DNA from 3 places in the uncultured Chitinibacter sp. genome. Region 1 is predicted to be linked to each of the others. Evidence: predicted binding sites of a transcription regulator. Region 1 holds the regulator's gene; each other region holds the start of a gene.
The links. Region 1 encodes NrdR, which represses ribonucleotide reductase genes. Its sites were predicted from a motif close to AAANACNATATATNGTNTTT; they were not measured.

Region 2: nrdD (anaerobic ribonucleoside-triphosphate reductase) is a predicted target of NrdR. The motif match lies at 6,942-6,961, and genes of this name have one in related genera.
Region 3: QV747_RS06105 (ribonucleoside-diphosphate reductase subunit alpha) is a predicted target of NrdR. The motif match lies at 1,598-1,617, and genes of this name have one in related genera.

Annotation. Positions count from the first base shown of each region.
Region 1 covers NZ_CAMFLP010000001.1:652,331-662,116, forward strand. Annotated here, with positions in the region: gene ribBA (bifunctional 3,4-dihydroxy-2-butanone-4-phosphate synthase/GTP cyclohydrolase II) at 1-461, opposite strand, end outside; gene QV747_RS02990 (riboflavin synthase) at 458-1,078, opposite strand; gene QV747_RS02995 (zinc-ribbon domain-containing protein) at 1,081-1,245, opposite strand; gene ribD (bifunctional diaminohydroxyphosphoribosylaminopyrimidine deaminase/5-amino-6-(5-phosphoribosylamino)uracil reductase RibD) at 1,260-2,396, opposite strand; gene nrdR (transcriptional regulator NrdR) at 2,396-2,848, opposite strand; gene glyA (serine hydroxymethyltransferase) at 3,069-4,316, opposite strand; gene QV747_RS03015 (CorA family divalent cation transporter) at 4,413-6,086, opposite strand; gene QV747_RS03020 (hypoxanthine-guanine phosphoribosyltransferase) at 6,126-6,674, opposite strand; gene QV747_RS03025 (adenine phosphoribosyltransferase) at 6,702-7,262, opposite strand; gene QV747_RS03030 (NCS2 family permease) at 7,278-8,624, opposite strand; gene QV747_RS03035 (TMEM165/GDT1 family protein) at 8,711-9,280, opposite strand; gene QV747_RS03040 (low molecular weight protein-tyrosine-phosphatase) at 9,519-9,786, opposite strand, start outside.
Region 2 covers NZ_CAMFLP010000007.1:51,784-61,569, reverse strand. Annotated here, with positions in the region: gene QV747_RS09835 (hypothetical protein) at 1-948, shown strand, start outside; gene QV747_RS09830 (type II secretion system protein) at 985-1,653, opposite strand; gene QV747_RS09825 (pilin) at 1,843-2,292, shown strand; gene QV747_RS09820 (PglL family O-oligosaccharyltransferase) at 2,355-4,085, shown strand; gene nrdG (anaerobic ribonucleoside-triphosphate reductase activating protein) at 4,125-4,568, opposite strand; gene nrdD (anaerobic ribonucleoside-triphosphate reductase) at 4,638-6,797, opposite strand; gene hslU (ATP-dependent protease ATPase subunit HslU) at 7,194-8,516, opposite strand; gene QV747_RS09800 (sensor histidine kinase) at 8,689-9,786, shown strand, end outside.
Region 3 covers NZ_CAMFLP010000003.1:153,881-163,666, forward strand. Annotated here, with positions in the region: gene QV747_RS06105 (ribonucleoside-diphosphate reductase subunit alpha) at 1-1,556, opposite strand, end outside; gene QV747_RS06110 (peptidylprolyl isomerase) at 1,897-2,376, opposite strand; gene QV747_RS06115 (peroxiredoxin) at 2,384-2,851, opposite strand; gene QV747_RS06120 (cupin domain-containing protein) at 2,911-4,068, shown strand; gene QV747_RS06125 (hypothetical protein) at 4,061-4,549, shown strand; gene QV747_RS06130 (hypothetical protein) at 4,756-4,962, shown strand; gene QV747_RS06135 (TRZ/ATZ family hydrolase) at 5,070-6,389, shown strand; gene ubiG (bifunctional 2-polyprenyl-6-hydroxyphenol methylase/3-demethylubiquinol 3-O-methyltransferase UbiG) at 6,443-7,165, shown strand; gene QV747_RS06145 (HAD family hydrolase) at 7,158-7,817, shown strand; RNA gene ssrA (transfer-messenger RNA) at 7,865-8,225, shown strand; gene QV747_RS06155 (hypothetical protein) at 8,640-9,167, opposite strand; gene QV747_RS06160 (glycoside hydrolase family 108 protein) at 9,168-9,710, opposite strand; gene QV747_RS06165 (hypothetical protein) at 9,707-9,786, opposite strand, start outside.

The sequences.
Region 1 (9,786 bases):
ATCATGGCCAGATCACAGCCAGCTTCGGTGTGCCCGGCGCGCACCAAAACCCCGCCAGGCTGCGCCATGACCGGGAAGACATGCCCAGGTGAAACCACATCGGCAGCCTTGGCATCAAATGCCACCGCTTTGCGGATCGTTAGCGCGCGATCATGCGCGGAAATGCCGGTGCTGACGCCTTCGGCGGCTTCAATCGAGGCGGTAAAATTAGTACCAAACGACGAGCTATTACTCTGCACCATGGTGGTGAGATTCAGCAGTTTGCAGCGCTCGGGAGTTAGCGTCAGGCAAACCAAACCACGGCCATATTTGGCCATGAAGTTGATCGCCTCGGGCGTCACAAAATCCGCAGCCAGAACCAGATCGCCTTCATTTTCGCGATCTTCTTCATCCACCAACACCACCATGCGGCCGGCTTTTAGCTCGGCGATGATTTCCTGTACCGGGGCAATCTGGCTCATGCGGCGCTCCCTTGCTGCTCTAGCGATACCATCCGTTCAACATAGCGGGCAATCAGGTCGATTTCGAGATTTACCTGCGCGCCAGCTTGCAGCTGGCCAAGCGTGGTCACCGACAAGGTGTGCGGGATTAGATTGATTTCAAATTCGCAACCTGCGGCAGTATCACGCACGGTATTGGTGGTAAGCGAGACGCCATTGACCACCACCGAGCCCTTCGCGGCAAGATAACGCGCCAGCGTGGCCGGCGCAGCAATGCGCAGCAGGCGATTTTCCCCGACCGGATCAAACGCCAGCACGGTGCCAACGCCATCCACGTGGCCGGATACCATATGTCCACCCAACATATCGCCCAAACGCATGGCTTTTTCCAGGTTCACCGGGCCTGGCCGATCAAGGCCAACGGTACAGCGTAGCGATTCATTGGAAACATCAATTTTATATTTGCGCGGGGGTATCTGCTCAATCACGGTCATGCATGCGCCGTTGTGAGCAATACTATCCCCCAGTACTACATTGGAAAGGTCTAATTCGCCTGCATCCACGGTGAGGCGTACGCCCCCGTCAAAGGCGTCCACTGCTTCGATCTGCCCGATGGCCTGAATAATGCCGGTAAACATGTTTAGTCCTTAGGTGCGGTGAATTGGGCCGGATTTGCCTCTTTCACCCGTTGCGAAGATTTCAGTTCATTACAGTGATTGCAGAAATAACTTTTCGCGCCACAAGCAGCGAGAATCTCAAGGGCTTGGCCACAATCGGGGCAACGCAGGGTCGTTGATTCAGTCATGATGAGGCTCCGGCTCAAGCCACCGCGGTGGCTTGAGCAAAGGCGATGTGCGGCTGTGTTAAACGCAAGGTTAGGCGCTGATCGGCGCCCACGCGGCGTTGCTCCAGTAGTGTTAGGCGGTGCTGATCAGCCAAGTCGCTTAAGGTAAAGTCGGCCATGCCGCGCCCTTTGCCCAGCAAGGTCATCGCCTGATAAAGAATGATTTCATCAACCAAACCCGCCTGCAGCAAAGCGCCTACCAGCGTACCTCCCGCCTCGACCAAGACCTGATTAAAGCCTTGCTGCCCCAGATATGCCATGGCGGCATGTAGGTCGAGCTCGCCATCGCACAGCGGTAACTGCACGGCGCAGGATTGCTCACTGTGAAAATGCTGCAGTTCCGCAGGCCCAGCGCCACTGAGCACATGGGTATAACCACCGCTGCTGGTGAGCACCTTTGCAGCATGCGGCGTACGACCTCGGCTATCGAGCACCACCCGTTGTGGCTGCCGGCTTACTGCCAGCTCGCGTACATTCAGCTGCGGATCATCGGCCAGCACCGTACCAACACCAGTGAGCACTGCACAGGCTTGCGCGCGCAAACGCTGTACATCCAGCCGCGCCTCAGCGCCGGTAATCCATTGGGATTGCCCATTCTCTAGGGCAATGCGGCCATCTAAGCTCGCGGCCAATTTAACTGTAACCCACGGGCGCTGGCGGATCATGCGGCTGAGAAAACCTTTGTGTAGCTCGCGCGCCTGCTCGGCCAGCAAGCCATGGGCCACTTCAATGCCATGGTTGGCCAGTCGCGCCAAGCCCTGCCCGGCCACCAAGGGATTGGGGTCACGTAAAGCGGTGATGACGCGGTCGATGCCAGCCCCAATCAACGCATTGGCGCACGGCGGGGTGCGGCCAAAGTGGCTGCAAGGCTCCAGGGTGACATAGGCCGTTGCGCCGACTAATTGACCCGGTGCTTTGGCCTTGGCCATTTTCAACGCCATGATTTCGGCATGTGCGCCGCCCGCTGCTTGGCTATGACCGTAGCCGATGATGTCTTCACCGGCCACAATCACTGCGCCCACACAAGGGTTTGGGCTCGTAAGTGCGGCACCTTGCGCCGCCACTTGCAGCGCTTTGGCCATCATGGCCTGATCAAAGGCGGAAAAACTCATTATTGCTTGCTCACTTCGCGAATCACATCGCGGAAGTCTTCCACATCCTGGAAGGAACGATAGACCGAGGCGAAGCGGATATAGGCGACTTTATCCAACTTGGCGAGTTCAGCAATCACCATCTCACCGATCTGACGGGACATGATTTCGCGCTCACCGATGGTGAGAACACGTTGAATAATGCGGGAAATCGCTTCGTCCACCAGCGGTGTGGGGACCGGACGTTTATGCAGGGCGCGCAGGAAACTGGTGCGTACTTTTTCGCGATCAAACTCAACCCGCTGGCCGGTTTGTTTCACCACCTGCGGCATACGGACTTCGGCGGTTTCGTAGGTGGTAAAGCGCTTATCGCAGATCGCGCAGCGACGCCGGCGACGCACGACATCCCCTTCGTCGGACACTCGCGAATCAACCACCTGCGTATCAGGTGAACCACAAAATGGGCACTTCATGCACGAACCCCGTAAAGATCAACAAAGAACATCAATTAGATCAGTGCTGCGGCGCAAAATACAAGCACCCCAAATACACCGAGTAGGTATATGGTGCCAAAGCTTGTGATAAAACAAGATTCGGGATATACCCTAGAGCACGCAAAAAGTGAATTGTTTGCTCTGTAAATAGAAAAAGGTGGCGCAGCGGCGCCACCTGTCTTCTGAGTACCGCTAAAACTTAGTCGCCGTAAACCGGGAAGCGCGCGGTCAGCGCTTTTACTTTCTCGGCCACTGCTGCGATATTAGCTTCGTCTTCTGGATTATCCAGCACATCGGCGATCAGATTAGCGACTTGAATCGCTTCTTCTTCCTTAAAGCCGCGCGTGGTAATCGCTGGGGCACCGATACGGATACCTGAAGTCACGAATGGGCTTTCTGGATCATTCGGGATCGCATTTTTGTTCACGGTAATGTGGGCTTTACCCAAGAAGGCGTCAGCAGCTTTACCTGTCAGGTTTTTCGGACGCAGATCAACCAGGAACACGTGCGACTCGGTGCGACCAGAAATAATGCGCAGACCACGCTCAGCCAGAGTTTTGGCCATTGCTGCAGCGTTTTTCAGCACTTGCGCTTGGTAAGCTTTGAATTCAGGCGTCGCAGCTTCTTTAAAGGCCACGGCTTTGGCCGCAATCACGTGCATCAGCGGGCCACCTTGCAGTGTTGGGAACACGTTTGAATTCAGGCTCTTTTCAAATTCAGCTTTGGCCAGAATGATACCGCCACGTGGACCACGCAGGGTTTTGTGGGTAGTTGAGGTCACGAAATGCGCGTGTGGCACAGGGTTTGGATACACGCCCGCCGCGATCAGACCGGCGTAGTGAGCCATATCCACCATGAAGTAGGCGCCGACTTTGTCGGCGATTTCACGCATGCGCGCCCAGTCAAAACGCAGCGCATAGGCCGAAGCACCACCGATCAGCAGTTTTGGCTTGGTTTCCAGCGCTACGCGCTCCATATCGTCGTAATCGATTTCTTCGTTTTCGTTCAGACCGTAGGCCACGATATTGAACAATTTGCCGGAAAGATTAGCTGGCGAACCATGCGTCAAGTGACCGCCATGACCGAGGTTCATACCCATTACGGTGTCGCCCGGCTTCAGGATCGAGAAATACACAGCCTGGTTGGCTTGCGAGCCAGAGTGTGGCTGTACGTTGGCGTATTCAGCACCAAACAGCGCTTTGATGCGATCGATGGCAAGTTGCTCGATCACGTCCACATGTTCGCAACCGCCGTAGAAACGTTTGCCAGGATAGCCTTCCGCGTATTTATTGGTCAGCTGCGAGCCCTGCGCTTCCATCACGGCTGGGCTGGTGTAGTTTTCCGAAGCGATCAGCTCGATGTGTTCGTGCTGACGCACGACTTCGCCGGCAATGGCAGCAGCGAGTTCTGGATCATATTGGGCAATGGTTTGTGACTTCGAGAACATGAGCGGGAAGCATCCGTGGCCGTTAAAAGATAGGTAATTCTACCATGACTTAGCGCAAAGCGAGATGCGCTCCAGTCAGGCTGCCACGCAAGATTTTCATACCGGTGGCTGGGCTTTCTTTTTGCGCCAGACATTGCGTAGCGCGACGAAAGCTTGCTTATTGCTCACCCGTTCATCGGACATGGCATCCAGAAACTCGGACAAACTCTTTGAGCGCGCCACGGTATAAAAAATCAGCCCTGCGGTTGGTAGCGATACCGCAGCAAAATACAGCAATTTCATCCACCCCGATTCGGCGGCCAAATCAAATAGATTCATGCCGAGAAAACCGGTGATAGTGGTGCCCAACAAGCCAAAGATAGTCACCACCGTAAGTCGCACCACGGTATCGGCCTGCCGGCGTAAATCATCGTTTTCAAGGTACTGATTCATACTCTGCACCGATTCACGGACTTCTTCATGTTGGCGCACAGTATCAAGGTGACGATTCATCATGCCAAACAGCTGGCTAGAAACGATTTGATGCGAGACTTCGCGAAACCAGTAGCGCTGGTTAAAGCGCAAAAAACTCTCCAGCAACAAGCGGATTTCACGCTTAAAGTGCCGAATCGATAGCGGGTCCTTTAAATTCAGCGCCGACAGCGCCGCCGCCATCCGATCAGAAAACAAAAGCAAAGCCGATTTATGAAAATGCGCAATCAGCACCAACAGAAAGTGCTGATGCCGAAACTGGCCCAGCACGCCGGTATACGGATTACTGTAAAACTCGTTGCCATGCTGCCCCACCATAATAAAGGCATGCCCAGAGCACATCATGCGGGTTGAGGCTGAGCGATGGCGCTGCTCAGGCGCCCAGAAGCGATCAAAGCAACAGTCAGCTTCAAAATCAGCCAACAGTTTCGGTGTAAGGGGCAAAATCTGATCTTCGCCAGGCTTGCCAACCGTACCTAGCGCGTAAAAATCTTCATCCCGTAGCGCAAACGGATCATCCACCGCGATATAGGCCATCAGTGGCATGCGGTGATATTCGATCTGGCGGTAGCGTACTTCTCCTTCAAGGCCGGAATGGTGTGGCACTAAGGGGTTGAGTAAATACGCCCAATGCTCGGCCATACGCGGCGCACGATATTGACCCATATGGCTCAGATAGGCCTGCCGCTCTTCATAGTCGGATTCTGCCAGCACTTCGCCATCTGCATCTAGCCAGGCGACTTTGCGCAAGCAATTGGCCGCCTCGCGCGGACCATCCCATTGCGCCGGGTAGGCGCGACCAAAGCGGAACAAGGCATCTTGCACCCTGCGCAACGGCAGGTCATTGCCCATGATCTCAAACGCTAGAATCACGACATCGACGTCATAAAAGAAATAAAGATCGATGTGCGCCACTTTGAAATGATGGGTAGCGCCATCTTTGAACACCATCAGCACCTGCTGAATGTCGCTACGGCGAAAAACATGCAAGGGAGAGCGACCATAGCTGGCAATATCGCCAGCCATACTCACTTGCTCGCCATACAAAAACCGCTGTACATAAGGCAGAAAGGTGATGAATTCGCGGTAGTGCCGCTCTTCAAATTGTTCAGGAGAAGTATCGAATTCAGTGGCGCGAGGCTGCCACGGCGAGCCTTCGCTGGCGGCGCGCTGCAAGATTTCCCACTGCCGCCCCATGGCTTTGAGTTCGCCGGGCAGGTGGGACATCGGCATTAATTGCAAGGGCCAGATCAGAATCTGGCGAAAATGCCGGACGAGAATATCGCTAGTTGGGGCCATGCCAATTCTCCCGCACGGGGAACTGGCATGGCGGCTGACTTACAAGCCTTTCACGGCGTAGATGGCCAGCGTATTGCGCCAGTAACCCTGGTAATCCATCCCGCAACCGAAGAGGAAACGATCTTCCACCTCTAGGCCCACAAAATCAGCCTTAATGCCTTCGGCTTTGCGATTGTGTTTTTTATCGATCAGCACGGCCACGTGCACGGCACTCGCGCCCTGCTGCTTGCAGTAGTCAACAATGGCAGCCAGCGTGTGGCCTTCATCCAGAATATCGTCAACGATGACCACAGTGCGGCCACGCATGTCTTCGCGCGGCTTCACTTTCCAGTCCAGCTCGCCACCGGAAGTTTCGTGACGATAACGGGTGGCATGCAGATACGCCATTTCCAGCGGAAACTTCAATCGTGGTAGCAAATGCCCAGCCACAATCAAACCACCGTTCAATACGGTATACACCACCGGATTGGTGTGCGCCAAAGCGGCACACATCTCTTGCCCCATGCGATCCAGCGCAGCCACTACTTCGCTCTCCGGATGCAGACAATCGGCGTTATCTAAAATCGTACGTGCCTCTGGCAATTCCATCGTCACAATTCTTTCCTCTACCCAGGCTTAATACCCGGCAAAATCACACACAGTAAACAACTCGATCCCTTGCTGGCGCACCAATTGCGATCCACCCAGCTCGGGCAAATCAACAATGGCCGCGGCCTCAACCACATTGGCACCAATCCGCCGCAGCAAATTGGCCGCCGCAATCATGGTGCCGCCAGTGGCGACCAGATCATCAATCAACAACACACGATCACCGGCTTTACAAGCGTCAGCGTGTAGTTCTACGGTGGCAGAACCATACTCCAGCTCGTATTCCTCGGCAATTGTGTCAAATGGCAACTTACCCTTCTTGCGAACAGGCACAAAGCCCAGATTCAGCTCATAAGCCACCACGGCCCCCAAGATAAACCCGCGCGCATCAACCCCGGCAACCACGTCCAGCTGCTGATCCATGTAACGATGCACAAAGATATCAACCAGCAGGCGAAAGGTTTTCGGGTCTTGCAGCAAGGGAGTAATGTCACGAAACATCACCCCTTCTTGCGGCCAGTTCGGCACCGTACGAATCCGCTCACGAATGTAGTCGGCGTATGGCAGCTCAGACACGGGTTTAGTCATGGCTTAGACTCCGTTTTAGTGGAACAGGGCGAACTTCACCACCCACAATGCAGCAATAATCACTACCGCCAGGCTCAAATCTTTAAAGCGGCCAGCCAATGCTTTGATCGCCACATAGCTAATAAAGCCGAACGCGATACCATCGGCAATCGAGAACGTGAACGGCATCGCCAGTGCAGTCATGACAGCCGGCGCAGATTCAGTCAGATCATCCCAATTGATTTCAGCCAGGCCACGACTCATCAGCACCGCTACGTAGCACAGCGCAGGCGCAGTCGCATACGCTGGTACTGACGCAGCCAGTGGCGACAGGAACAGCGCCAGCATAAACAGCACGGCCACGACAACAGCAGTCAGACCGGTGCGACCACCTACCGCCGTACCTGCGGCAGATTCGATGTAGGCTGTGGTTGAAGAAGTACCCAAAGCGGCACCCGCAGTAATGGCTACCGAATCAGCCAGCAGCGCTTTTTTCAGGCGCGGCAGTTTGCCATCTTTATCCAGCAAGCCGGCGCGGTGCGACACGCCCACCAGCGTACCGGTAGTGTCAAACAGATCAACAAAAAAGAAGACAAAAATCACCCCCAGCAGCGCGCCATTAAAGATGCCAGCTGGCGTCATCAAGGCACTGAAATCCATCTGCATAAAGGTAGGTGCCAGCGATGGGATTGGGGCGAAAACGCCTTTGAACTCTTGCAAGCCCATGGCAATCGCCAGAACGGTAACCGCCAGTACACCAATGATGATCGAGCCTGGCACACGGCGATATTCCAGCGCCACAATCAGGAAGAAGCCCAAAATCGCCAGCAGCACTTTGGGATCAGCCAGGTTGCCCAGCGTAACCAAAGTGGCCGGATGATCCACCACCACACCGGCGTTTTTCAGCGCGATAATGGCAAGAAACATCCCCACACCGGCCGAAATCGCCAGCTTGAGTGAGTGCGGAATGGCATTAACCAGCGCTTCCCGCACTTTAAACAAACTCACCACGAGGAAAATCAGGCCAGACACAAACACGGCACCCAGTGCGGTTTGCCAGCTCATGCCCATACCTTTTACCACGGTAAAAGTGAAATAGGCATTCAGACCCATGCCTGGCGCCAAAGCGATAGGATAATTGGCCACCAGCCCCATAATCGCCGTACCCAGCGCTGCCGCCAAACACGTGGCGACGAACACCGCATTAAAGTCCATCCCGGTAATCGACAAGATCGCCGGATTAACAAATACGATGTAGGCCATGGTCAGGAATGTCGTAAACCCGGCAATCACCTCGGTTTTAACACTCGTCCCATGCTCTTTGAGCTTAAAAAAAGCATCCAGCATGACTCTTCCCCAAACTAAGTTGATGTTATCGTGCATACGCACGTTGCTTTAAATACAAATACGAGCCGGCAGGTGCAACCACACCTGCCGGCTCGTATCGGCATCTCACTGCAAACCGGGCTTTACTGCCCGAAACCGACCAGTGCCAACACACCAATCAGCGCAAAAATCGCGGCGGCCACAAAGCGCACCATACGCAGCACATGCATACGCTTGGCAATCCAATCGCCCAGATACACGGCGGGCACATTGGCCAGCATCATGCCGATGGTAGTGCCAAACACCACCTGCCACAGCGGCTGATATTTTACGGCCAGCGCAACGGTGGCAATTTGCGTTTTATCACCCATTTCGGCCAAAAAGAAGGCCACACAGGTTGCCAAGAAGGCGCCATACGGTTTCACCGTCGCCTCCTCTTCATCCATTTCGTCCGGGATAAGTGCCCAGGCAGCAATCGCCAAAAAGCCGATGCCGACGACCCAGCGTAGCACATCCGCCGAAATGAGCCCGGCCACCTGCTGTCCGATCCAACCCGCTGCAAAGTGATTTAGCACGGTAGCAACAAAAATGCCCGCAACAATCGGTAGCGGGCGTCGGAATTTGGCCGCCAGAATCAGGGACAGCAGCTGGGTTTTATCGCCCATTTCTGCAATCGCTACGACTCCAGTCGAAATCAACAAAGCATCAAACATCATCATCTCCAGGGCAGGCGTAAGACACGAGGCTAGGCGCACGGCCCACCCTCTGAGCATGCGCATAACCTCGGGTCTCATCAGGTGACACTGGGTCACTGCCTGAACCATAAAGCCGCAGGGCTTCAAGTTTGTTGATTCAGGCTCGGCTCACTGCATCGGCCGACGATTACTCCCCCGAAGGAACATCGAATTTTAAAGCCTTCGCCACCTCCTTACAAGTAGGGGTTTGCCGCGATTAGCTTGGCGTGCGAGCAGCTAGTTGGTGTTGCACATGGGCCAAGACCCCGCGGCAACCGTCCTCCACTAAATCCAGCACGTGTTCAAAGCCTTCGGCCCCGCCATAGTAGGGATCGGGCACCTCGTCTTCCTGAAACGCGGCGGCATAGTCCAGAAAGAGCTGGATCTTGCTATGAAACTCAGCCGGGCAACGTTGGCGTAAAGCCGCAAAATGGCCTTTATCCATCGCCAAGATCAGATCAAAACGACTAAAGTCGCTGGCGGCC
Region 2 (9,786 bases), on a different contig from region 1:
GCGGCCAGTAGCTGTGCGCATGGTGAAGTCGGCCGCCTCCCTTGGCGTACGCTGGGAATTCAAAATCCGCTCGATGGCTGGGGTGAAACACTGTGGTATACGCGGGATAGTAATTTCCGCGCTCCGGCCAGCGGGCGGCTGCTCAATAGCGATTTGCGCGCCACACTGCAGGTGTATCAAAACGATGGCACGACGCTGGCCATGGCAGCGGGTGATGAAGCCGCCGCCATTTTATTTGCGCCCGGGCCCGGGATTTATGGCCAAGATCGCAGCAATCTGTGGAATGCCGCCGCCTTTCTTGAAGCCCGTGCGGGCCGCAATAACGCCACGACCGGTGGCCCATATATTCAGGGCAGTCTGGATGCCAGCTTTAACGATCAGCTGCTGATCATCAGCGCCAGTGACTGGCTGGATCGACTCAAGCAGCGCTTTGCCAGCGAAATTAAACTGGCCTTGGAGAGTTATCGTGCCACCCACGGCTACTATCCGGCACCGGCGCGCATCAGCGACGCCCGCTGCAGCGATAATCGGCAGAACAGCGGCAGCAGCACCGATTGGTGCCCTAGTGTGGTGGGCGAATGTCGCGGCATCCTGCCGCAAACCGATGAGAGCTATACCGCCATCAACTACCCCACCTGGTTTCGCAATAATCTCTGGCATCGTGCGGTGTACTACACCGTGGGTGGCACGGCCAGTTGCGGTGCGCTGACGGTGCAGCGCAGTGGTCAAGCCGATAGCCATCCCAGCGTGCTATTTATCTTGCCCGGCACGCCACAAGCCAATATCGCCCGCATTGCTGCTACGCAAACGACCAGCAGCGTGGTGAGTACAAATTTGAGTGATTATCTGGAAGATGCAGCCAATCAGGATGGCTGGGGGGGCGCGGCGGATGATGTCTACGTGTGGCCAACTGCGAGCAGCAATGATCGGCTATTTACCATACCCTAGTGGGTATACGTATCAGATCTATTGATGATAATGCTTTTATGGCAATACCCCAGCACTCACCATGCGCCCTAGTACTAAAGTCGTTGGCAACCAGGCTGTGACATCGTCGTAACTCTCATCGGCATTGCGGCTGATAAACGTGGTATCGCCATTGCTGTTTTCTAGCTGATCGCCCGTCGCGGCGGCCAAGCCCGAGCCGTCATTGGCATAGCCACCCAAACCATCCTTGCCATGTGAAACGAGCGCCACCGGCAAATTATTCGCCACGATGGTGCCGCCGCTGCTCGCGCGAACCGTGATATCGCCGCTACTGCTCAAATTCGGCAGGCTGCTACTGCGCGAAAAGCTATTACTGACGCGATACGTCACTCGACGATCCCAGCCATCCACTTTACTGACCCCCAGCGTCACCCACGGCAGCGCACCAACGAGGCGATTGCAGCTGCCAGTACCAGTATTCAAGTCTTCCAAGCCCTCGCCCGTGCCGCTAGTGCTCGGATTAGCCGGGCAGGGTAGCCGCTTATTCTGCACCGCAAAGCCCAGCAGCGCCTCTTTGCTGGTCTCCAGTACAGTTTTCGTTTGCGCCAACTTGCGCGCTTCCAACTGCGCCCCTAATGGCCCAAGTAGCCCCGCCATAAGTAGGCCGACAATAACCAATACTACGGCCATTTCAACGAGGCTGAAGCCCCGCGGTAGTTGTTTCAAGGTTGCGCACTCCGTTTGACTGAGTGTTGAGGTGTCTTGACCTATTGCCGATAGACTAGCAATTGTGAATGTTGTCACAGGTCGTGAGTATGGGAATCTAAGTGTGAGTTGTGCTTGGCACGAAAAATGCTTTGTCAGGTTCGAGCGAGCAACTAGCTCTCACCCTCACTTTAAACAGGAGTTTTAAGAATGCAAAACACTATGAAACGTGCCCAACAAGGTTTCACCCTGATCGAGTTGATGATCGTTGTAGCGATTATCGGTATTTTGGCTGCGGTAGCGATTCCTGCTTACCAAGACTACACAGTTCGCGCCCGTGTCACTGAAGGTTTGAGTTTGGCTGCTGCAGCAAAAACTGCAGTGACAGAAAATGCTGCCAATGGCGCTTCACTGGATTCTGGCTATGTTGCTCCTAGTGCAACTGCAAATGTAACAAGCGTTGCTATTGCTCAAGCCACTGGACAGATCACCGTTACCTATACCACCAAAGTAGCTGGCGCAGGTGCTAATACTGTTATTTTGGTTCCAACTGCAAGTGGTGCTGCTCTAAGTGCTGGCACTGTACCTTCTGATGCAATTCAGTGGACTTGTACAGGTGGTACATTGGCCGCAAAATATCGTCCAGCTGCATGCCGATAATTTGAAGCTCATTCAAAAATACAACGCCCCAATTGGGGCGTTTTTTGTTTATGGTAAATTTTATGCTGCGGATATTCAAAGCTAGTGTATTTTTAATTGCATTCGTACCATTTGTATTTACGTGGCCTTATTCTCCTGCCGCGAGTTGGGCCTCTGAAACGTTAGCATTTTTTCTTGCGGCGATTGTAGTTTTGTCTGGGTTTGTGTTGTGTAAGAAAGACGAGCTCAAGATCCCTGTTGTTGGTGTTTTGTTGTTGGGTTTATTAGTAATTACATTGCTTTCAATTGTTGCTAACCGACCAGTTTATATTGGATCACCATTTTTTCAATTTTCAATTATCTTTCTGTCAACTCTATTGGTGATAGTTGTTTTTAATTTGAGAGGTGATATTGATATTCTTTCTCTGCTTGCGTTTGGGTTCTGCATTGGATCTATCGCTCAATTGCCGGTGTCGTTGTTGCAGGTTTTTGGTGGGATAGAGATTTATAATCAATGGGCTTCAACAATGTCAGCCCTTGTTCCTCGCTTTAGTGGTACTCGTGAAGCTTCTGGCTTTTTACTTCAGAGGAATAATCTTGCTGATTATTTGTTTCTTGGCGGCTTGTCGTTTGCTCTTCTGGCTGCAAATGGAAAGATCAGTAATAAAATATTTGGTTTTGGCGTATTTGTTTTGACTGCTAATTTAGCTCTTGTGCCCTCTCGCGCAATTGTTTTGTATTTGGTTTTTCTTGTGGGGTTGCTGTTGTATTTGAAATTTAGAAAATTCGAAGGGTCTAGATCTTTTCAGAAATATATGTTATTCGTGGTTTTGGCATTTTCTATTGCGCAGGTGATGGCTCCATTTTTGCCTATTGGCTCTGCCAGTATGATAGATCGTGTGGCAAGTGAAGCTACATTTGGTGTTCGTTGGATTGAATGGCAAAAAGCAATTGCAGCATTTTTAGAGAATCCACTGTTAGGGCTTGGCGTTGGAGGTTATGCACATTGGAGTTTTGAGCAGTCAAGCCTCCACCCATTTGTTTTTTCTGGCGATAACCCTCCGCTGTTTACGCATAGCCATAATGTGATCTTGCAATTGCTCGCAGAGTTGGGGGTCTTTGCAGGATTGTTGGGCTTTATGATTATTTTTAACATTGGCAAGAGCTTTGTGTTGGACAGTAAAAAAAATGCTTCTGTGGCAGTGTTTGCAAGTTTAGGTATTATCCTTCTTCATAGCATGGTGGAGTTTCCTTTGTGGTACTTCTACTTTTTTTTAGTCTTTGTGACTTTTTGTGGGTTGCAAGATCAGAAGTCGATGAAGTTAGTTCTTAGCCATTCAACTTTACAGGTTTTTTTTGCACTGATTCCAATCATTTTTGCAATCGTATCGATTTTTTCCTTGAAAATTTATAGCGATTTAGTCTCTGCAGCGTGGCCAACCAAATCTGAAGCGGAGACTGAAGGCAAACTTTTAGATGCCGTTAAACTTAGAACTAATCTAATCGCAGCAGAAAAAGCTGATCATATTTTGCTTTGGCGGCTAGACTATTCTGATCGCGCTTTACCATTTAAGTTACATCTGAGTGAAAGTATGATGCAGTATCGGCCTTATCAATTTGTTGTATTTCGTCGGGCTGTTTATTTGTCTTATGCTGGCCGTCAAGATGATGGCGTTAAGTTATTAAGAAAAGCACTCACTATAAGCCCCGGCTCTAGAGGTTTATTCTTAGTTAATTTGGCTCCTTTTCAGGAAGATAAGCGCTTAAGGCCACTGATTGATATACTGATCGAGTCTGAGGGGGACGAGCAATGATTGGTGTGCTTGATTTAGCACAGATTAATCAAGTTCTATTCAGGGCCTCTTGATGAGTCTTTGGTTGGCTGACCCCTGCCACGGTAATGTGGTGGGGTTGTCTTTTTCATATTTGCCGTCGATCACTACATCCACATATCCCAAAACCTCCAGCTCCCGAACTTCTTCAAACAAATACCCAGTCCACAGCCAGATATTTTTGGTTGGGTGTCTGTCTTTAAATTCCTTGCAGAGTTCTAATATGGCTTCGCGATTGGCGGGGTGGAGGGGGTCGCCACCGGAGAGGCTGAGGCCGTCGTGGTCGGCGCAGGCTTGCAGTAGCTCTTCCTGCACTTCGGCGGTGAAAGGCGTGCCCGCTTTGCGATCCCAAAGTGACTCATTGTGACAGCCGGGGCAGGCATGGACGCAGCCTGTGACAAAAAGCGTCACTCTAAGCCCCGGGCCGTTTACCATATCGTAGGTGTAGTAGCGATCGTAGTTCATGGTGATCTCTGCTTGACGATACCTATAGCGGTATATTCTGAAAATCTAATATTTATGCGGCTTGGCGGGCTATACCTTCGCCAGTTTGTGTTCCGTCACCGCTTCAAAATGCTTCACGCGGCGCATCACTTCTTTTTGTTTACCGGCGTTAAATGGCCGTGCATTGGGGCTGCCAAGGTAGCCGCAGACGCGGCGGGTGACGGAAAGTGTCGCACTGTCGGTGTTCCCGCAGTCCGGGCAGACAAAACCGGCCGCGGTGGCCAGCGCTTCACCCATAAACCCGCAGGCGCCGCAGGCATCTACTGGGGTGTTGCTGCCAAAGTACGGCACTTTTTCGACTGCGTAATCCCAAATGCGCTCCAGCGCCAGCAGGTTGTGCTGCATATTCGGCAGCTCAACATAGGTAATATGCCCGCCGCTGGCGTATTCGGCGTAGCCGGCTTCAAAGTCGATCTTGGCGAAGGGGTTGACCTTGCGCAGCACATCCAGATGGAAGGAATTGGTGTAGTAGCCCTTGTTGGTCACGTCATCGATATCGCCAAACCGCGCGGCATCTAGTTTGCAGAAACGATGGCAGAGTGATTCGCTCGGGGTGGAGTAGAGCGAGAAGCCGATGCCGGTTTCTTTTTTCCAACGCGTGGTGGTGTCGGCCATTACCCGTACCACATGGCGCAAGAACGCCTGTGCTTCGGCGCATTCGGCCGGATGCGCGCCAAACAACAGCACGCCCACTTCATGCAAGCCGATATAGCCCAGCGAAATCGAGGCGCGGCCATTACGAAATAGGCACATGATGTCGTCTTGCGGTTTGAGCCGCACGCCAAATGCGCCTTCTGTATATAAAATCGGCGCCACATTGGCTTTCACGCCGGAGAGGCGCTGAATGCGGATATTCAGCGCTTGGTAGCATAGCTGCAGGCGGCTGTGCAAAATCTCAAAAAAGCGCGCCTGGCTGCCTTGCGCCTCAAGCGCAATGCGCGGCAAGTTCAGGCTGACCACGCCCAAGTTATTGCGCCCATCCAGCACTTCGCGGCCGGCTTCATCACGCCACACCGACAGAAAGCTGCGGCACCCCATGGGCGAGACCGGCACGCTAGAGCCGGTGATCTGGCGGTTGAGCTTGGCCGAGATGATGTCGGGGTACATCCGTTTCGATGTGCATTCCAGCGCCAGCTGTTTAATGTCGTAGTTCGGGTCGCTGGGTTTGAGGTTGATGCCGGCTTCCAGAAAGAACACCAGTTTCGGAAACACCGGGGTAGTGCCTTCCTTGCCCAGCCCTTTGATGCGCACGCGCAAAATTGCCTGCTGAATAATTCGCTCCGCCCAGCTGGTGCCCATGCCAAACGAGAATGTCACAAACGGCTGCTGGCCATTCGAGCTAAACAGCGTGTTGATCTCGTATTCGCAGGCCTGAATGCCGTCGTAGGCTTCTTTTTCGGTGCGCTCGCGCGCATAGCGTTCCGGCTCGCTGATGCCATAGTCGGCGGCAATGGCGAGATTTTTCTCGTAGGTTTTCAGTACATACGGCGCCAGCGTTTGGTCGATATTCGGGATCGTGGTGCCGCCATATTGATGGCTGGCCACCTGGGCAATGATTTGTGCCGTCACCGCGCAGGCCACACCGACGGATTTAGGGCTTTCGATTTTGGCATTGCCCAGGCGAAAGCCGTGTTCCAGCATGCCTTTCAGATCAACCAGGCAGCAGTTGGTGAACGGTAGAAACGGCGAGTAATCCAGATCGTGAAAATGAATATCGCCGCTGTTGTGCGCTTCCAGAATGTCTTTGGGCAGGAAAGTGCTGGCAAATTGCTTGGACACGATCCCAGCCATCAAATCACGCATTACCGGGAAGACATTGGCGTCTTTATTGGCGTTTTCGGTGGTGGCATCCACATCCGTTTTATTCACCAGCCCCATCAGCTTGGCGTGTAGTTCTGAGCCTTGCGCGCGGATGCGATCGCGATCGTGGCGATACTCGATATATATCCTCGCCACTTCCGGGTATTCCAGCATCAGGGCGTTTTCGACCAGCTGCTGAATCGTGGGAATGTCGAGCGGGCCTTGCTGGCTGAGTAGACGGCAAGTTTCTTCCACTTGCTCGGTGATCCGTTCGGCCAGCGCCTCGGGCTGCGGATAGCGCGCCGCCGAGGCCGCTTTGCGGCAGGCTTCAAAAATCTTGGCGCTATCGTAGGCGGCACGGGCTCCGTCGCGTTTGGTCACTTTGAGCATGATGGGCAAAATCCTCGCAAGAAAAGGGGCGCTAGGGCCAAAAAAGCGGGCGGGCGGTTGGCCCGCCCGAAATATGGCTCCGTGATGGTCTGCACGCAGACCGGAACAACCTGCACGACTTCAGCTAGGGCTGTTGTCGTGTTGAAACACAATATATTGTGTTTTTCGTGGGGGTGTTGCGCTAAATATGTGAGTTTTGATGCGGGTCAAATTCTGACGCGTACTGGCGCGGCAGCCTGTAAGGCGGAGGTGCTCGTCGGCTGGCCGGGTGATATTGTGGTGCGGGGATGGGGTTGGCGCGTGGCGGTCTGGTGGTGTGTTCTTTGCAGAAGTGAATGGGGTATTGCTATAGGAGTTATTGAATATATAGCCCCCGAGGCAATACCCTGGCTGAGTTTAGAGCATATAGCGCGCTAGGTCTTCGTTGGCCGCAACGCCGCCGAGTTTCTGGCGTACAAATTCGGCATCGACCACCACGGCGCCGCGCTTGGCTTCAAACGAGACGTCTTCCAGTAGCCGTTCCATGATGGTGTACAGCCGGCGCGCGCCGATGTTTTCGGTGCTTTCGTTCACCTGAAACGCCATCGCCGCCATTTGCTGAATGCCTTCAGGCGTAAATTGCACCTCGATCTCTTCGGTGGCCAGCAGCGCCTGATACTGCTTGGCAAGGCACGCATCGGTGCCGGTGAGGATGGTGGCGAAATCATCGACGGTGAGCGAGTTGAGTTCCACGCGGATCGGGAAACGGCCTTGCAGTTCGGGGATCAGATCGGACGGTTTGGCCAGATGGAAGGCGCCGCTGGCAATAAACAGAATATGGTCGGTTTTCACCATGCCGTATTTGGTGCTGACCGTCGTGCCCTCCACCAGCGGCAGCAAATCGCGTTGTACGCCTTGGCGTGAGACTTCGCCGCTGCTGCCTTCGGCGCGGGTGGTGACTTTATCGATCTCGTCGATAAACACAATGCCGTTTTGTTCTACAGCTTGCAGCGCTTCTTGCTTGGCATCGTCTTCGTTCACCAGCTTGGCGGCTTCTTCATCCACCAGTAGCTTGAGCGCGTCGGCGACTTTGAGTTTTTGTTTTTTGGTTTTGCCACCCATCGCACCTTTAAACATCTGCTGCAGCTGATTGGAAAAGTCTTCCATCCCCGGCGGGCTGAATACTTCCATGTTTGGCGGGGCGGCGGCGACGTCGATTTCGATGTCTTTGTCGTCAAATTTGCCTTCGCGCAGCATTTTGCGGAATTTCTGCCGTGTTTCGCTTTGGCTGTCGTCGTGATTCACGCTGCCATAGCTGTTTGCCGGTGGGGGCAGTAGTACATCCAGTACGCGTTCTTCCGCCGCGGCTTCGGCTTTGACGCGGTTGCGGGCGATGGCCTGATCGCGCACCTGCTTGATGGCGATTTCCATCAGATCACGAATGATGCTGTCGACATCTTTGCCCACATAACCCACTTCGGTGAATTTGGTGGCTTCGACTTTAATAAACGGTGCATCGGCCAGCTTGGCCAGCCGGCGGGCGATTTCGGTTTTGCCCACCCCGGTGGGGCCGATCATCAGAATGTTTTTCGGGGTGATTTCATGCCGCAGCGGCTCGGCCACTTGCTGGCGTCGCCAGCGATTGCGCAAGGCAATGGCCACGGCTTTTTTGGCGGCGGCTTGGCCAACAATGTGTTTGTCCAGCTCGTGAACAATTTCCTGTGGGGTCATCTGCGTCATGCTGTGCTTCCTGGGAATCAATGTTGTATTAAATAGTGCCGTGCCACCGAATTTAAAGCCCCGCTTGGCACGGCGCGCGGCGCAATGCCTGTCTATAGTAAGAGCCGGTCAATGCAGATGCGGGCGGCCTGTGACAGCGAAGCGATATTTTTATGGGGCGATGGCGGGCGTGGTGTTATTGCCTGCGGGCCTGCTGCTGGCGCTGGTTTTGCTGCCGCTGGAGCAATGGCCATTCCAGATTAGCAGCAGGGCGCTGGCGGTTAGTCTAAGTTGGCAGGGTATTGCGCTGCTGGCCTTGGTATTGCTTTTTTGTATGGCTATACCCCTGGTATTTTCGGGGTTGTGGTTGCTGGCGCAACGTCAGCGCGTTTTGCAGCGCTGGCGCGCCGAGGGTGACCCTTTTTTGCACACTGCCCACACCGGCTGGTGGCAACCGTTGCTGCAGGCCTGTGGCCAGCGGCTGGCCGCGCAGGAGCTGGAGTTGATCGCCCTGCGCGAGCGTAACGAGCTGTTTGCCGATGCGCTGGATGAAATCAACGACATCAGCTTGCAGCTGCGCCGCTCTGAGCGCCGCTGGGCGCTGGCCTTGGAAGCCACGGGCGATGGCATCTGGGAATGGGATGCCGAGCACGATCAATGGTATTTTTCCTCGCGCTGGAAATCCATGCTGGGCTTCGCCGATCATGAATTAGCCGATGAGCTGGCCAGCTGGCATGGCTTGCTGCACCCGGATGATCTTGAAGCCGTCAAAAGCCAGTTTTTGCAATATGTGCAAATTCGCCCGCTGGAAGGCGAGCGGATCTTGGCGCTCGAATATCGTTTGCGCCATCAGGATGGAGGCTGGCGGGTGCTGGTGTGCCATGGCGTGGCCGATCGTGATGTCAGCGGGCGGGTGATTCGAGTGGTGGGGGCGCAGGCCGATGTGACCACCCAGCGCCAGTTCACGGCCGAACTGGCGCAAGCCAAAGAAGAAGCCGAAGCGGCACTGGGCCATTTGCGCCGCGCCCAGCAGCAAATGATCGAATCCGAAAAACTCGCCGCCCTCGGCGCGCTGGTGGCCGGGGTTTCGCATGAGGTGAATACCCCGCTGGGTATTGCGCTGACCGCCGCATCCACGCTCGATACTGAAACCCATACCCTGCAGCAGCAACTGGAAGAAGGCCATCTCAAGAAAAGCGATCTACAGCATTACGCCACTGTCGCTCGCGATGCGGCCACGCTGATTTTGCGCCATTGTGATCACGCCGCCGCGCTGATTCGCAGCTTTAAA
Region 3 (9,786 bases), on a different contig from region 1:
AGGTAGGCGGTTTCAAAGGCTTTGCCGACTTTATCGTGCAGATCGCTGGCTTCGGATGGGCTGAACAAAGTCCACTCGCCGCCTTCCATCACGCGCTTCATAAACAGATCAGGAATCCAGTTGGCTGAATTCATGTCGTGGGTACGGCGACGATCATCACCGGTGTTTTTACGCAGCTCGAGGAATTCTTCGATGTCGGCGTGCCAGGTTTCCAGGTAGGCACACACGGCGCCCTTGCGTTTACCACCCTGGTTTACGGCCACGGCAGTGTCGTTCACCACTTTCAGGAATGGCACCACGCCTTGTGATTTGCCGTTGGTGCCCTTGATGTGGCTGCCCATCGCACGAACGTTGGTCCAGTCATTGCCCAAGCCACCGGCGAATTTTGACAGCAAGGCGTTTTCTTTCAGCGCTTCGAAAATGCCATCCAGATCATCCGGTACGGTGGTCAGGTAGCAGCTCGACATCTGGCTGTGACGGGTACCCGAGTTGAACAGCGTCGGGGTTGAGCTCATGAAGTCGAAGCTCGACAACACGTTGTAGAACTCGATGGCGCGCTCTTCACGATTGATTTCGTTCAGCGCCAGGCCCATGGCCACGCGCATAAAGAAGATTTGCGGCAGTTCGATGCGGCGATCTTCGATATGCAGGAAATAGCGGTCGTACAGGGTTTGCAGGCCGAGGTAACCGAACTGGTAATCGCGGTTGTGATCCAGCGCGGCCGCGAGTTTTTCCAGGTTGAACTGGGCCAGTTTTTCATCCAGCAGCTCGGCATCGATGCCTTTTTTCACATAGCGCGGGAAATACTCAGCGTAGCGCGTAGCCATCTCTTCGTGGCTCACTTCTTCACCCAGCACTTCGCGGCGCAGGCTGTGCAGCACTAGACGGGCGGTGACTTGGGTATAGGCTGGGTCGACTTCCAGGAAGGTACGCGCCGCCAATACGGTGGATTTGCGCAGCTCTTCGGCTGGTACGCCGTCGTAGAGGTTTTTCAGGGTTTCGGCCAAGATTTGTTCTTGGTCGGTGTAGGCTTCCAGACCCGTACACGCAGAGGCGATCAGCGCTTTGAGCTTGCTGATATCCAGCGGGCGGCTAGAGCCATCTTCGTATTGCACATTGATCGCGTGTTGCTGCTCGGCCGGCTGATCCTGACGGGCGGCCGCGCGCTCGCGCTGACGCTCATTGCGATACAGTACATAGGCACGCGCCACGTCGTGTTCGCCCGAGCGCATCAGCGCCAGCTCAACCTGATCTTGGATGTCTTCGATATGGATCGCGCCACCATCGGGCTTGCGGCGCATCAGCGCGCTCACCGCAGCATCCGTCAGACGCGCCACCAGCTCACGCACCGCCGCGCTGGAAGCGGCATGGCTACCCTGTACGGCGATAAAGGCCTTGGTTAGCGCCACGGTGATCTTGGTGGGCTCAAAAGGCACCACCGCGCCATTGCGACGGATAATCTTGTAGTTGGCGTACTGCGCAGCATCGTGCGACAGCGCCGGTACTTCGGCATTCTCGTTGCGGCTGGCTGGGGTACTTTCAAGCGTAGCGTACATGCACGGATCCTTGTGTATAAGTCTGTGTATAGTTTGTGGGGAAACACAACATCTTGTGTTGAGCTCACCTTGTTGGCACAAATACTAGGGGAAAGTGGGGGACTAGTGCAACAGGCGCGCGATGTGCTAGCGGACCAGCGGTGGTGGGTAGGCCGGCAAACCAAGCAAAGCGGGACTTGGCTCAGCTGTGCGCACATTAAACTTACATGACAGGCGGTTGCAAGTTTGCAACAACTGCGAAAACGCCAGCTTGGCAGGGTATGAAAAACGGCGACCTGAAGAGATCGCCGTGAATATTACCGCGCAGAGATGACAGCCATGCTGCCATCGCTAGCACAGATTAATGGTGGTGGCCGTGTTCACCGTGCACGTGGCCGTGCGCGATTTCTTCGGCGCTGGCTTCACGCACATCAGTCACTTGGGCTTTGAACACAATGTTCATGCCGGCAAATGGGTGGTTGCCATCCACAGTCACGCGGTTGCCTTCGATTTCAGTCACGCGGAACAGAATGATTTCGCCGGTTTCTGGATCATCCGCTTCAAACATCATGCCCACGGATACTTCAGGTGGGAACTGATCTTTCTCTTCGTCGCGTACGAGTTCTGGGTCGAATTCGCCGAAAGCGTCGTCAGCCGACATGCTCACTTCTACCAGATCACCGGTGGTTTTGCCGTGCAGCGCTTCTTCAACCAGCGGCAGGATATTGTCATAACCGCCATGCAGATATGCAATCGGCTCTTCGGTTTTGTCCAGTTGGTTGCCCTCTGCGTCGAACATCTGATAGTGCAGTGTAACAACGGAATTTTTAGCGATTTGCATAGTTGGATTATCCTAGCTGTTTGACAAGATTTAGTATTTCGGCCGCATGGCCTTTGGGCGATACGTGATACAGAGCGTGGCGGATCACGCCAGCCTGATCGATCACAAAGGTAGAGCGCTCAATGCCGTATCTTACCATGCCCTGCGCTTCCCATTCGTGCACGGCATGATACAGACGGCTGACTTCCAGCTCGGTGTCGGCCAGCAGATCAAACGCCAAACCTTGCTCATCGATAAAGCTGTCGTGCGACAGACAGTCATCCGAGCTAACCCCGAGAATAATCGTCTGGTATTGCGCAAATGCGTCAACCCGATCGGAAAACTCCACCGCCTCGACAATGCCGCCCGGGGTGTGATCTTTGTTAAAAAAGTACAACACGACATTGCGCTGGCCACGAAACTGGCTCAATTGCACCATGTCCATGGCGGCATCCGGCAAGGCAAAGTCCGGTGCCAGGTCTCCGGCATTCAGCATGAATTCTCCAGTCGGTGCGATAATAGTCTTTGTTATGGTTTTCTTTATAGTCACTCGCGATGCGTAAAACAGCTTTCCATGCCCCGCTGCTCGGCGGAATCAGCCCTGAAACCTTTCTGGCCGAATACTGGCAGAAAAAACCGCTGCTGATTCGCCAGGCCTGGGATCGCTTTCCCGAGCTGATCGATTTTGCCCGCTTAAGCGAATTTGCCCAGCGCGACGACATCGAATCGCGGCTGATTACCCAGCAAAACGGCCGCTGGACGCTCGAGCGCGGCCCGTTTAGCCCCAGCCGCCTCAAGCGGTTGCCTGAAACCGACTGGACCATCTTGGTACAAGATGTGAACCATCAGGTGCCGCACATCGCCGAGTTTTTATACCAGTTTAATTTCCTGCCCTATGCCCGGCTGGATGACGTGATGATCTCCTACGCCCCACCCGGCGGCACAGTCGGCCCGCATTATGATTCTTATGATGTGTTTTTGTTGCAGGTGGGCGGCAAAAAACGCTGGCAAATTTCCAGCGACGACGCGATGGGCTTTATCGAAGACGCCCCAATCCGGGTCCTGAAAGAATTCAACCCCGAGCAGGAATGGATACTGGAACACGGCGATATGCTGTATCTGCCGCCCAAATATGCGCACTATGGCGTTGCCCTTGAGCCGGGCATGACGTATTCGGTGGGGTTTCGCGCGCCGAAAACCCAGGAAATCGCCAGTAAATTTCTGGAATACCTGCAGGATGAATTGTGCCTCGATGGCATGTACAGCGACCCCGACGCGCAAGTCACCACCACCCCGGCGCAGATTGATGCGCAATTTACCGCGCGTATTCAGCAGATGCTTACGCAAATCCGCTGGGATGAACACATGGTGCAGGATTTTATCGGCCGCTATTTCTCCGAGCCCAAGCCGCATGTGTTTTTTGACCAGCACAGCGACCCACTCGAATACGACGATTTTGTCGCCGCCGTGGCTAGCCACGGGGTGACGCTGAATCTGAAATCACAAATGCTCTACAACGAACAAGGCATTTATCTGAATGGCGAAGCACTGGAAGCCGATGAGCTAGCCAGCCTCAGCGCCACCGAGCTCGCGCAGCTGCGCGCGCTGGCCGATCAGCGCAGCTTGCCCGGCGGTGAATACGACGAGGCTTTGCTCGAAGTCTTATATACCTATCACGAATACGGCTATCTGGCCCCCGCCAACCATGGCTGACACGGCAGCGCAACGCGAACGCTTTGATACCCGCGCAGGGTATCAAGCTGGGATCGATCAATTATTTGATCTGGCCAGCCATACCCTGCAAATCAGCGAAAACGATGCCAGCGAGATGGGGCTAGGCAGCGCGGCCAACCAGCAGCGCTTGTGGCGCTTTTTTACTCAGCCCTCGCCGGGGCGGCTGCAACTGCTGCTGGCCCGCGAAGATTATCTGCGCACCGGCTGCCCGCGCTTTACACAACTGGCCGAACGATTTGCGCATTTAATTGAAGTGCGCTTAATTCCCGCTGAGTTACGCCACCAGCCAAAAGGCTGGCTGATTGCCGATCATTTACATTATCTGGAACGCCATCATTACGACTGGTTTCGGGGTGAATGGGGTAGTCAGCGCCAATATGCCACTCAATTGAGCCAACTTTTTGCCACACTCTGGGCGCAATCCTTACCGATTAGCGCTTCGCAACGTCTTGATTTATAAGGATGTACACGGCGTTACACGGAGTAGCAGTTTACATTGCATTTTTAAGGCCAAAAGCCGCTTGCAGCACTAGCAATTTACCGACGAGCTGATTAGAATTCGCAGCGTTGGTTGTGAAACACCTCACGCCGAAGTGAATTTAGGCGATTGGCCAATTGGCCGGTTACCGAAACTTTTTAGTTAATCTTTTCGAAAAGGATTTCAAAATGAAACAATCTCTGCTCGTTGCTGCTCTGTTGGCTGTTGCTCTGTCTGCTTGTGGCAAAAAAGAAGAAGCTACTGAAGCTGCTTCTGCTGTAGTTGAAGCTTCTGCTCCTGCTGCTGAAGCTTCTGCTCCAGCTGCTGAAGCTTCTGCTGCTTCTGAAGCTGCTGCTGCTCCTGAAGCTTCTGCTGCTTCTGAAGCTGCTAAATAATTCGGAATTTTCCGAATTAGCGAAAAGCCGACCGATTGGTCGGCTTTTCGCATTTCAGGCCCCCTGCTAGCCTGATAAAATAAGCCATCTGCTTTTTCGAGCTCATCATGGCGACCGATATCCTCTTTCCGCGCTGGCTAATTCCGGTAGTTCCCCACCACACCGTACTGACCGAGCATGCGCTGGTCATTACCGATGAGCGAATCAGCGCCATTTTGCCGCGCGAACAAGCAATAGCCGCCTATCCCGCGGCACGCCACCACGAATTACCCCAACACGCACTGCTACCCGGGCTGATTAATCTGCACGCCCACTCGGCCATGACGCTATTGCGCGGTTATGCCGATGATTTGCCACTGATGCGCTGGCTGCAAGAGCACATCTGGCCGGCCGAAGGCGCGCATGTCAGCGATGATTTTGTGTTTGATGGCACGCAGCTGGCGATTGCCGAGATGATTGCCGGCGGTACCACCAGCTGTAATGACATGTATTTCCATCACAGCGCTGTGGCTCGTGCAGCACTGGCCAGCGGTTTTCGCATGACCATCGGCTGCTCGATTCTCGAGTTCCCCACCCCCTATGCCAGCAATGCCGATGATTACATTGGCAAAGCATTAAAAAGCCAGGCCGAATTTGCCGGCGAGAAACTACTGCAATTCACCTTGGCGCCACATGCGCCCTACACGGTGAGCGATGCCACCTTCCAGCGCGTGATAACCCTCGCGGATGAACTTAATCTCGGCATTCACTGCCATATCCACGAAACACTGGATGAAATTAACACCAGCCAGAAAGAATACGGTGTGCGCCCGCTAGAGCGGCTAGCCGGGCTGGGCCTCTTGGATAGCCCGCTGGTGGCGGCACACATGGTCCACACCACCGATAGCGAGATCGCACTCTTGGCCAAAAAAGGCGTGCATATTGCGCACAACCCGGCCAGCAATCTAAAGCTCGCCTCGGGGCTGGCGCGAATTCAGGCGCAGCTGGCGGCCGGCGTGAATGTGGGCATTGGCACCGATGGTGCAGCCAGCAACAATAAACTCGATATGCTGGCCGAGCTGCGGCTGGCGGCCTTGCTGGCCAAGGGCCAGAGCGGCGATCCGGAAGCGATTCCGGCTTGGCAGGCGCTGGAAATGGCCACGCTCAATGGCGCCCGCGCTTTGCAGCAGGAAGATCGCTTGGGCTCACTGGAAGTTGGTAAACAAGCCGATTTGATCGCCGTGGATCTCTCCGCGGTGGGCACCCAGCCATGTTACGATCCGGTCTCGCATCTGGTGTACGCCGCCGATCGCCAGCAGGTGAGCGATGTCTGGATTGCTGGCCGCGCCGTATATCGCCACGGCCAGCATCAAAGTTTGAATCTGGCGCAAGTTCAGGCCAAAGCACGACAATGGCAAAGCAAGATTAGCGCGGGTATACGCGCGTAGACCTTATAAGGATTAGCATTGTGAGCAATACCCCAGAGCAAACTACCGAACACATCAATGTTGATGAAGCAGAAATCGCCAAGTTTTCTGCGCTGGCCCACAAATGGTGGGACAAAACCAGCGAATTCAAACCGCTGCACGACATCAACCCGCTGCGGCTGGGCTTTATTGCCCAACACGCTGGGCAAAATGCCGAGCTGGCTGGGCTGAAGATTCTGGATGTGGGTTGCGGCGGCGGCATTTTGTCGGAAGGCATGGCCGAGCGTGGCGCCGACGTCACCGGCATTGATCTGGCCGATAAATCGCTGAAAGTCGCCAAGCTGCACCTGCTGGAGCGCGGCGCCGACAGCGGCCTGACTCTCAATTACCGCAAAGTGCCGGTGGAAGCGCTGGCCGAAGAATGCCCGGAAAGCTTTGATGTGGTCACCTGCATGGAAATGCTGGAGCACGTGCCCTCGCCAGCCAGCGTGGTTGCCGCCTGCGCCCGCTTGGTCAAGCCGGGCGGCTGGGTGTTTTTCTCCACCATCAATCGCAACCCGAAAGCGTATTTGCTGGCCGTCGTGGGCGCAGAATATGTACTGAATATGCTGCCGCGCGGCACGCATGAATACAGCAAGTTCCTCAAACCATCGGAGCTGGCGCGCATGACGCGCACGGCCGGCCTGGATACCGTGGCCCTCACCGGCATGAGCTACAACCCGCTCACTGATGTGTACAAACTGGGCGACGATACCGATGTGAACTATCTGGTGGCCACAAGGAAAGCCCATGTCTAAACCGATTCGCGGCGTGTTGTTCGATCTGGATGGCACACTGGCCGACACCGCACCCGATCTGGGCGCCGCACTGAACCGCCTGCTGGCCGAAGAAGGCATTAGCGCCCAGCCCTACAGCGCCATTCGCCCACTGGCCAGCCACGGCGCTCGCGGCCTTTTGGAACTGGGCTTTGGCGTAACGCCCGCCGATGCGCGCTTTGCCGAATTACGCGCGCGCTTTCTCGATCACTACGAGCAAGACCTTTGCGGGCAAACCACACTATTTGATGGCGTGCGCGAACTGATCGAGGGCATCCATGCCCGCGGGCTGGCTTGGGGTATTATCACCAACAAGCCAATGCGCTTTACCGATCCGCTGGTGGAATTACTCCCCCTCCCTATCCCGCCGCAGACCTGTGTTTCCGGGGATACCGTGGGTATACCCAAGCCTGATGCCAAACCCATGCTGCATGCCGCGGCGGAGTTAGGGCTAGATCCGGCCGAATGCCTGTATGTGGGCGATGCCGAGCGCGATATCGAAGCGGGACGCAAAGTGGGTATGACCACCGTACTGGCGCGCTATGGCTATATCAGCGCTACCGACCAGCCCGAAGCCTGGGGCGCCGATCTGGCCATCGCCCATCCACTGGAATTGCTGGCTCATTTAGACTGATTCGGGTTACAATCTGTTTTCTTCATGCCGCATGAAGACCTCGAACCGGGGGTGCCATGGTTTCGACAGGGGTTGCAAAGCGGATGGGGGCATGCCGGGTTCTCAGACTACCCGTAAAACACTGAACCAAAATAGTCGCAAACGACGAAACTTACGCTCTAGCTGCTTAAGCTAGACTCTACACCGCAGGGCCCATCGGGCGGGCTGGGTCAAACCAGCAGTAGAGTCATTTAGATGGGATCGCCTCAGGTCGGGTTACTTGGCCGGGGGTTAAACTTAAGGTAACTCGCACTGTTCAAGCCTGTCGGTCGGCGTGACTCAGTGTTAAATCCAAATGGCTAGACTAAGCATGTAGAACTCACTGTAGAGTGCTTCTGGACGGGGGTTCAACTCCCCCCACCTCCACCAATTTTAAGCAATAAAATCAGCCACTTAGAGAAATCTAAGTGGCTTTTTTTATGCCTATTAGCCCTGTTTTCTGCCCCAGAATCGGAACATTAATCGCAACATTGCGCACCGTTTATCTTCCGCAACCCGAGTAAAGATCGGTGGCGGGCTATTGCCGGCGCCATAAAAGAAAATGCCACTTATGAACTTTCGCTCATAGGTGGCATATGTTGTATTGGTCCAACAAGAAAAACGGTCGCTCGTATGCGGTGATTCTTTCCCGTGACCCGTTCACCTACGACCCGATTCTGTGTATCTACAAATCAGGCAAAGTCCTTGGCCATGCCCCACGCATCGAGCGGCCGAAGAACCTAATGCAGCGGATCAGGGAAATCAGGCTGGCCCGCAAGCGCCATGGCTATGTGCTTCGGTTTATCAAGTCGATGACTTGAGCTGCTCGATCGCGCGAGACTTGGCTGCACTACCTGCGCTCGAACCATAGTAATACTGCACGATTGAGCCAAACGCTGCCCCCAACGCGCCAACGAGCACCAAAAGCGAATCGCTACCGCTCTTTGGTAGACCATAGGCCACCAGCAGGCCGATCACGCCGAAGAACCCCGCCACTACCAGCAGCCCCAGCGCTTTCGGCATCCAGTCGTTCAGCGCTATCTCACGCGAACGCGCATTGGCCCGGTCGTCCGCCGCGATCTTTTCCAGATCAGCCACGCTCTTAAACCCAAGCTCAGCCATCTGCAGCTTGAATTGATTATCTGCCTGGCGAATGGCCAGCAGCTGCTCGGGTGTGGCATTGGCCACCGCCGCGCCAATTTGCTCTGGGTCGTTTTCAACACCCAGTACAGAGGCCAGAGCCGCACCGGCCAGCCCGCCCAACGGGCCACCCAAGGCAGTACCTATAGTCGGCGCAATGGCGCCTATGGTTTTTTTCCAGTCGAAGGTCATTTAGATCACCACCCGGTTACGAATCCAGCCATAAATAAAGGCCTCATCTTTCTGCCGACGCTCGGCCAGATCGATGTAGCGCTCGCCCTGCAGGCAGTTCAAGGCTTTAAGCATCACAGCCTCACCATCTGCCCCACGCTTGGCCAGAAATTTATCCAGTGCAGCGAGTGTGGCAGGGCCAATAGCACCATCCACTTTTAAATCAGGATAAAACGCCGCCTGGTTATTCATCACGTTCAAGGCTCGCTGCAGCATCATGCCGGCAGTAGCAGTACCGCAGTTCACGCCAGTATCAAATAGCTCAGCCGCCACAGCCTGAGATCGGGCGCCGACATCGGCAAACTTGGGCTTAATCCAGTAGCGTTTCAGGTAAATCTGTTTAGCCTGTTCGCGCGTCATATCCTGCATGCGACCGGTGTAGCCCTCTTCCCGCGCCACAGCGATGGTAATACCCCAAATTGTTTCGCCGCCGCTGTCGTTTGGATCGTTCACATAGCCGCCTTCCAAGCCAACTACATGATCAAGCAAGTCATTAATCTTCATGATTTGATCCCCGTCTTGAGCCACACCCACAACACAACGCACGCGGCCCCTACCCCGGCCACCCATTTGAGTAGGC